2 regions of the Bacillus sp. EB106-06-01-XG163 genome follow, and region 2 is predicted to be linked to the other one. Evidence: predicted binding sites of a transcription regulator. Region 2 holds the regulator's gene; the other holds the start of a gene.
The links. Region 2 encodes NrdR, which represses ribonucleotide reductase genes. Its sites were predicted from a motif close to AACACNATATATNGTGTT; they were not measured.
Positions count from the first base shown of each region.

Region 1: a site for NrdR is predicted at 2,339-2,356, ahead of nrdI (class Ib ribonucleoside-diphosphate reductase assembly flavoprotein NrdI). Genes of this name have one in related genera too.

Region 1 covers NZ_JBYTDS010000001.1:147,301-151,453, forward strand. Annotated here, with positions in the region: gene nrdE (class 1b ribonucleoside-diphosphate reductase subunit alpha) at 1-1,951, opposite strand, end outside; gene nrdI (class Ib ribonucleoside-diphosphate reductase assembly flavoprotein NrdI) at 1,911-2,303, opposite strand; gene AC3WTF_RS00605 (hypothetical protein) at 2,563-2,778, opposite strand; gene AC3WTF_RS00610 (YmzC family protein) at 2,861-3,136, opposite strand; gene hfq (RNA chaperone Hfq) at 3,233-3,454, opposite strand; gene miaA (tRNA (adenosine(37)-N6)-dimethylallyltransferase MiaA) at 3,494-4,153, opposite strand, start outside.
Region 2 covers NZ_JBYTDS010000003.1:124,781-128,933, reverse strand. Annotated here, with positions in the region: gene dnaB (replicative helicase loading/DNA remodeling protein DnaB) at 1-1,404, opposite strand, end outside; gene nrdR (transcriptional regulator NrdR) at 1,516-1,974, opposite strand; gene speD (adenosylmethionine decarboxylase) at 2,223-2,603, opposite strand; gene AC3WTF_RS04620 (glyceraldehyde-3-phosphate dehydrogenase) at 2,842-3,864, opposite strand; gene AC3WTF_RS04615 (winged helix-turn-helix transcriptional regulator) at 4,072-4,153, opposite strand, start outside.

The DNA.
Region 1 (4,153 bases), on a different contig from region 2:
CCTGATCGATATGCTGCTGGATTGTCGCGATCATATCCACCACTTTGAACATGTCCATATCATAAGCTTCTTTGTAGAAGAACCAGTTATTAGACGCTAATCCCGGCATCGGGTAATACGTTTTTGAATTTCCGTATGTTCTTTCTTCGATCCGTTCCATGATCGGCATAACGGACGCCGTGCTGGATTGGACGTAGGAAATGGAGCCTGTCGGCGCGATGCACAGTCTGTAGCTGTGATACATGCCGTGTTCAGCGACAAACGCCTTCAGCTCTTTCCAGTCTTCGATTGTCGGAATGTGCATGCCTTCAAAGAGCGCAGCGATTTTTTCGTATGCCGGTGAGAACTCTTTTTCGATGTATTTATTGAAATATTCTCCCGTTGCATAAGTGGAGCCTTCATAATGCTCAAACGTTTCGCCTTTTTCTTTCGCAAGCTCAGCTGAACGCTGGATGGAATAAAAGTTCACCATCATAAAGAACGTATTCGCGAAATCTCTTGCTTCCGGGCTTTCATAAGCGATGCCGTTTTGGGCAAGGTAGCCGTGGAGGTTCATGGCGCCTAAACCGATCGACTTCATCGCTTTGTTCGCGCGTCTGACTGCCGGCGCGTTGCGGATATCCGTCGTCTCAGATACATGAGTCAGGGAATCCGTCGCGAGTTTCACCGTGCGCTCAATCGATTTATGTTTCATGACATTCAAAATATTTAATGAACCAAGGTTGCAGGAAATGTCCAAGCCGATTTCGTCTTCTTCATCATAATCTGTGTAAGCCGAAACTTGTGACGCTTGAAGCACCTCAGAGCAAAGGTTCGAGAATTTCACTTTTGATACGTGGTTATTCGCGTGCTCTTTGTTTACGTTGTCCTGGAACATAATGTACGGATAACCTGACTCAGAACGGAGAACGGCAAGCTTTTCAAGCAATTTGCGCGCATTCACTTTTTCTTTTTTGACACGCGGGTTGTCGACAAGCTCCTCATACATCGCCGTCATGTCCATTTCGTCCATATGCTGGCCGTATTCTTTATAAATCGTATGCGGATAGAATACATAAGCCGCTTTATCCTCACGCGCAAGCTCAACGAACTTATCCGGAATGACGACACCGATAGAAAGCGTTTTGACGCGCACATCTTCATCCGCAGAAATCTTTTTCGTATCAAGAAAATCATTGATATCGCGGTGGAAAATATTTAAATACGCCGCGCCTGAGCCTTGTCTTTGGCCCATTTGGTCAGCGTAACGGAACGCATTATCAAGAAGCTTCATGACGCCTACAACACCTTTTGTGGCGTTTTCAACATCTTTAATCGCTTCACCTTTCGCGCGAAGCTTGGACAGATTAAGAGAAACCCCGCCGCCCAATTTAGACAGCTGCATGGAAATATCGATCGCCCGTGAAATATCGTTTAAGGAATCATTGACTTCGAGCAAGAAGCAGCTCACCAGTTCTCCGCGGCGTTTTCTGCCGGCATTCAAAAATGTCGGTGTACTCGGCTGATATTCCTGGTTGATCATCAGGTTTACATATTCTTTTGCTTTCTCAGTGTCGCCGTTTGCGAAGAACAGCGCGACGATTGAGATTCGGTCCTCATAGCGCTCGAGGATTCTTTTCTTGTCATTCGTTTTCAAAGCATAGTCATTATAAAATTTAAACGCACTCATGAAGGAAGGAAAACGAAACTTCTTTGCGTAAGCTGTCTTAAACACTTCTTTAATGTCTTCAAAAGAGTAAAGGCTTAAGAATTCCTCTTCGTAGTATTGGTTTTCAATCAAATAATCCAGCTTCTCTTTTAAATCGTGAAAGTAAACTGTGTTTTGATTGATATAGTCAACAAAATAGCTATGTACAGCCTCTTTATCTTTATCAAACTGAAATTTTCCATCTTGTTGGATCATGATTTCGTTATTTAACTGGATCCATTTTGGCACTTGATTTTGTGACAACTCTTTCTACCTCCTGAGTAAACAATTCAACGTCTTTAGATGTGCCGCTGAGTTCAAATTTGTGCAAGATCGGCACCTGATATTGTCTTGAAATGGTATCGGCGCTTTTTGCAAAGTTATCGCCCCATACTTTGTTGCCGCTCGCAGCGACTCCTAATAAGAGATGGGCGTATTTTTCGAGAAATGATTGTGTTGACGCCGGTACCTGGCCGAAGTTTGTCGTGTAGGTGACCAAAACAAACGGAGTGTCCACGTGGTCCGTTTCGTCCACCTTGCGGATCAGCTGAAAGTCTGTTTTATTCACAAAACGCTGAACATTCCCTGTCTTTGAATCAAATATGATTTGAACCATCCATATCACGACCTATCAAAAATAATGAATCTCTTAACACTATATATAGTATACTAACCTCTCAGAAAAACACAACATATTGAGATCAATTTATAAAAAATTCATATTTTTGAAAGAGCCGACTTTGGCTCTGGCCCGATTAACGCCCAAAAAAGAGAGCAGAACGAGAATCATCTCTCATCCTACTCAAGGTGTCATGTGTAAGCCGATGTCTATCATAACATGAAAAAAAACTGCTTAGTAGTCTAGACTTTTATTCTTATTTTTTGTAAGAATCACATTTTTTTTCGCTTTCAACGGTTTCTTCAATCTCCACATCAGCACCGATTTCTTTCAGTACGGCTTTCAGAGCGCTTTTGATGGAAGCCTCTCTGATCAGTTCTTTACCGTCAACGATGATGCTGGTTCCATATTCATAGCAGGAATCATCTTCACAAGTTTCTTCCCAATGGTTGATTATCACCTTGTGTTTCAATCGTCTCACCCTCTGCATGATCAATGTCAGTACTTAGTGTAGCTTGTGCGGCCTGCTTTGTAAATTCGAACGCTTGTGAAATTTATTCAAGCTCATCCAGCGCCGTTTCTTTTTTCAGTTCGATTTTATTCGTTTTTTCATCATAGCGGTATATTTTTAAGTAACCGTCCTCAACGATGCCGAAACGATTATGTTCCAGCTGCACCATGCCTTCTGTCTGCGGTTCGGCATCCGATGAGCCGCCGTCATCATCCGTCACCACCGTCTCATGATTGCTGCAAGCTCCAAACAGCAAAAAAACAGCGATCCAAACGAGCGTAATCCTGATTCTTCTCAGTTCATTTTCACTTTCGAACACGATTTTCCGAACCCCCTTTTATGTTTCCGATATACAGCCTGCAATATACAGATGCGCATAGAAAAAGACCATTGTTCATGGTCTTTTTCAAAAAGTCTATTCAAGCTCAAGCTGGACGTTTTTTTGCGGGGCGAACGTGGAGATGGCATGTTTATAAATAAGTTGCTGCTTCCCCTCCGTTTCGAGCAAAACGGTAAAGTTGTCAAAGCCTTTTACCTGGCCGCGAAGCTGGAAGCCGTTGAGTAAAAACACCGTGACGAACGTATTGTCTTTTCGGATTTGATTCAAAAACTGATCTTGAATATTAATCGGTTTCATGTTTCGTCCTCCTTGGTTCTCAATACAATACTGTTTCGATTAAATTTCCAGTTTTCCTGCTATGCACTCGAAAATTTCCTTTTTTTTCTGCTCAATATCAACAGGCGGCGTCATATCTGTCCATGAAACGGGCATTTTATTGCGAAACCAGGTCAGCTGGCGTTTCGCATATCGCCTTGAATTTTGTTTTAATTGCTCCACAGCCTGAGGGAGCGGCACTTTTCCATCAAGATATTCATACAGCTCTTTATAGCCGATCGCCTGAATCGATTGGCTGTCCCGGATATTCATATCATACAGCCGCTTTACTTCGTCAAGAAGGCCGGTTTCCAGCATCAGGTCAACGCGCTCGTTAATCCGGCCGTACAGCACTTCTCTGTCCATTGTAAGACCGATAAGAACCGCATTGTAAAGCAGATCCCGTTTTTGGTTTTTGAGATGCTCTGACATTGTTTTTCCCGATACATGCAGAATTTCGAGCGCGCGGATGACTCTTCGCGTGTTGTTTTGATGAATGGCTGCCGCCGCTTCCGGGTCGGCTGCCGCAAGCTTGGCATGAAGCGCTTCCGCCCCTTCTTCAGCCGCCAGTTTCTCCATGCGCTCCCGGAATACAGGGTCGCCGGAGTTTTCCGTGAACGTATAGTCATACAGCACGGACTGAATGTACAGACCCGTCCCCCCGACAATCATCGGCAGCTT
Region 2 (4,153 bases):
GGCAGAGTATTTTTTCAGTTTTTTCATTTCTTCCATCATTTTTTTCTTCTGTTCTTCAAGATCCTGCGCGGAAAGAGCCGGCTGTTCTTGTTTCTTCCCGGTTTCTTCTTCTTTCATCCAATCAGGGCGCTTTTCTTCCCGGACGGTTTTTTTGCCGCGCGCCGCGCCGTTTGTTTTGCCGTCCGCCCAATCAAGATATTGCCTGTGCTCTTCTATTGCGAGCTTCATTGCTTCCCGTACCGTTTTGACTTTCTTTCTGGCCCAGTGGGCGGCGATTTTTTGGATATAGTTTTTGGACAGCTTCATATCTGTTTTCAGCATGACATAATAAATCAGCACATTGGTGACGCCGGGCTCAAGCTTTTGTTCGAACATAATATCGGCGATAATCTGCAAGTCGGCTTTTGACGGCTCGGTCCCGTCCGCAATGTCCTGAAGAAGCTTTCTCGGTGATATGGTCTCAAGCTGTGCGATGAGTTCGCCGTTCAATGAATCGTCCTTTTCCGTCCGGTTTTCTCTCAAGGTGACAGGCTGTGTTTTATCAATCAGTTCCGGAAGCTTACCGCTTCTTTCAATTTGGTACCAGTCGCTGGCCGCTTTCCTCAGCGCTTCGGCCGTTATCGTATCCTGTTCATTAATTGCGGTCATGACGACGTGCTGCATGGAGATAGGATCTATTCCGTATAAATATGAAAGCTTTTTAATGCTCTCCCGCACGTCCTGCGTGATTGATTTACGCGGTATCATCGTTTCTGACAGTCCCGCCATGAAAAGCTCAAAATCAAATACTTCCTCCGTCACCGTATAGGAAGGCGCTTGTCCGACAGACGCCGTCTCATAGTCCTCGGGGAGCTTCATCGCCTCTTCCATATCAGGCGTCATTTTCCATTCACTCGGCTGAAAAGAGGCAAAAGCGTGATTAAACGGACGGGTAATTTCCCTTGCGCCCGCGCCGACGGAAGGGTGCGTGTAAAATTGTCTCAGCTGCTGGTATTTCGTTTTACCGACTCTGTTATAAAGAAAGACATTCAGCATGCCGTCTTCAAAAAAATCATTCGGTCTGAGCGGGGGCAGCAGCTCATAAATAAACATCCGCTCTTTCTGCTCGGACTCCCGGATATACACTTTCAGCAGCCCGATTCCTTCAAGCTTTCCCTGTTCATGATGAATCTTTTTTAAATTTGACTGCATCATGCCCATCAGCTGCCTGTGCGTGGATTCCGCTCCCCACAAGCGGTTCTGCTCAAGCTCCCCCCATAAGGTCATATAAAGGGAGAATGCAAAAGAACCGATCAGCGGCTGGTACAGATGTGTCAAAACCTGTCTGTCGACATCCTGAAGAAGCGAACGGCTTTTGACCGTATAAGGATCTACAGGCAATACGTCATTCCAATAGTCAGCCATGATTCTCAAACCTTCCGATATGTTTCTACTCTCATTTTACACCGTTTCTGCGATCTATCAAATGCCAATTTTGCTCATGAGAAAAGAGCCAGACACAATCTCTTAGCTCTCTCAGCGTTCTTTCTTTATTAAATCTTTCAATTCATCGATAAACACGTTTATATCCTTAAACTGCCGGTAGACGGAGGCAAAGCGGACATAAGACACCTCATCGATTTTCGCCAGACGGTCCATTACCATTTCTCCGACAAGTTCGCTTTTGACTTCAGATACACCTTGGTTTCTCAGCTCTTTTTCAATGTCAAAGCACATGTCTTCCAATGTTTTTAAAGGAACGGGCCTTTTTTCACAAGCTTTAATTAACCCGCGCAGCATTTTTTCACGGCTGAATTCTTCCCGGACGCCTTCTTTTTTCACGACGATCAGAGGCATCTCTTCAAACTTCTCAAATGTAGTGAAGCGGTAATGGCAGGCTTCGCATTCCCGCCTTCTGCGGATTGATTTCCCTTCGTCCGCAGGCCGTGAATCAAGTACGCGGGAACCGTTGTGCTGGCATGAAGGACATTTCAAATTGGATCAGCTCCCATCTGTTTCGTTGCTGTAATGCGGTTCGCAAGCTTCCGGTAAATGCCCGCCAACGTTTCTAGGATGAGCCTATTTGTTGGGAGAGCCGATAGACCGGCCTTATCTTTTCTATTTTACAAAAAAAATGCTTAAAGAAAAAGCAATGCTGTTTTTTTACATTAGAAAAGGAGCATCAGCTTCAAAGCGCGTAATGGCTTTTTCAGCTTAGCTCCCTTGTGTTTGCGTTTTGAAAATTACAGTACTTTCGCTTGTGCCTGTTTAATCTGTACAGGCCCCATTCCTCGCGGTATTTCAATGTTTTCTCTTGTATCTGCATGTAATGCGTCCGCAATGTAATCCGCAGCCACATTAGGATCCAGGTCTCCACAAGTATAAACATCAATGCTTGCATATCCGTGTTCAGGAAAACTGTGAATCGTTAAATGTGACTCAGAGATAATAACGACTCCGCTTACGCCTTGCGGTGCAAATTTGTGAAATGCGACCTCGCGCACTTCAGCTCCTGATTTCAAAGCAGCATTTACAAACGTTTTTTCAATAAAATCCATGTCATTGAGCTTATCAAAATCGCATCCCCACAGCTCGGAGATGACGTGACGCCCCATTGTTTCCATAATCATGGACCCCCCTTAACAAGAATTAAAAAAGTGAATTTCCGAGAACTGACCCGGCCATTTACCACGGGGGAAAGTTAGTCCGGAGAGGTCCTAACCCTTTAAGTAATTCCGAAGCAGTCACGAGCAAGAAGTTCACGAAAGATAGTATACTGTGTTTAAGTTTATTTTGCAAGGTGTGTTTTTTGCGAATATGCCGTTAAGGGTTTTTTTCTAACAAATGTCCATGATCTTTAGTCTACACAGCTGACGGGTGTTTCATTCGCGCGGCGACGTGACGGATAAGATCAACGACCCGGCAGGAATATCCCCATTCATTGTCATACCAGGCGAGCACCTTTACTTTTCGGTCTTCCATCACCATCGTTGTCAGACCGTCGATGATCGCAGAGTGTGAATTCGTATTATAATCCGAAGAAACGAGCGGCTCATCCGAATAATCAAGAATTCCGTACATCGACGTTTTTGCGGCTCTTTGGAAAGCGGCGTTCACTTGCTCGGCCGACACATCTGTTTTCAGATCGCAGACAAGGTCCACTAATGACACATTCGGAACGGGAACACGCAAAGCGAGACCGTGAAGTTTTCCTTTCAAATGAGGCAGCACGAGCGACAGCGCTTTGGCGGCGCCAGTAGAAGTCGGAATGATGGATTCTCCGCACGCTCTCGCCCTCCGCAGATCTTTATGCGGATTGTCGATATTTTTTTGATCATTCGTGTAAGCGTGAACAGTCGTCATCAGGCCGCTTTCAATCCCGAATTCCTGATCAAGCACTTTGACGACCGGCGCAAGACAGTTTGTCGTGCAGGATGCATTTGAAATAATGACATGTTCATCGGGATTGAACTGCTCTTCATTTACTCCCATGACAATGGTAACGTCTTCATTTTTGCCCGGAGCCGTTAAAATGACTTTTTTCGCCCCTGCTTCAATATGGCTCATCGCTTTTTCTTTTGAGTTAAATTTCCCCGTTGCCTCTACGACGATGTCTATTCCGCATTCTTTCCACGGAAGCTCTCTCGGGTCCCGGCGATTGAACAGCATAATATGTTTTCCGTTGACGATCAGGCTGTCGTCGGAGGTCTCAACTTCTTGATCGTATTTGCCGTGAATTGTGTCATACTTTATCAAATGAGCAAGCGTTTCCGGGGGATAGCTTGCATTAATGGCTGTTATTTGAATTTGATCATCTTCCATTGCTTTTCTGAACACCATTCTTCCGATTCTTCCAAACCCGTTGATTGCTACTTTTACCTTCATGCTCAGGTCACCCCTTTTTAATATGCCACTCTAATTTACCTTTATTTATATATAGTATAACACATTAAAAGAAATCCGCCAGTACAACTTGATAAAAATCCACCCTTATACCGATCAATATGTTGTTCAATCGGTTTTTTTGCATATAAAATGATCTTTCTTCCATAAAAAAAGCAGGATCAGCGTCTCAGGCTGCCTGCTTTTTTCTTATATTTGTCCCGGTTCTTTAAATTTGTCATTTAAAATGCTGTCCTCTAAAACGGAAGACACCTCGCCGTACCGTTTAGCA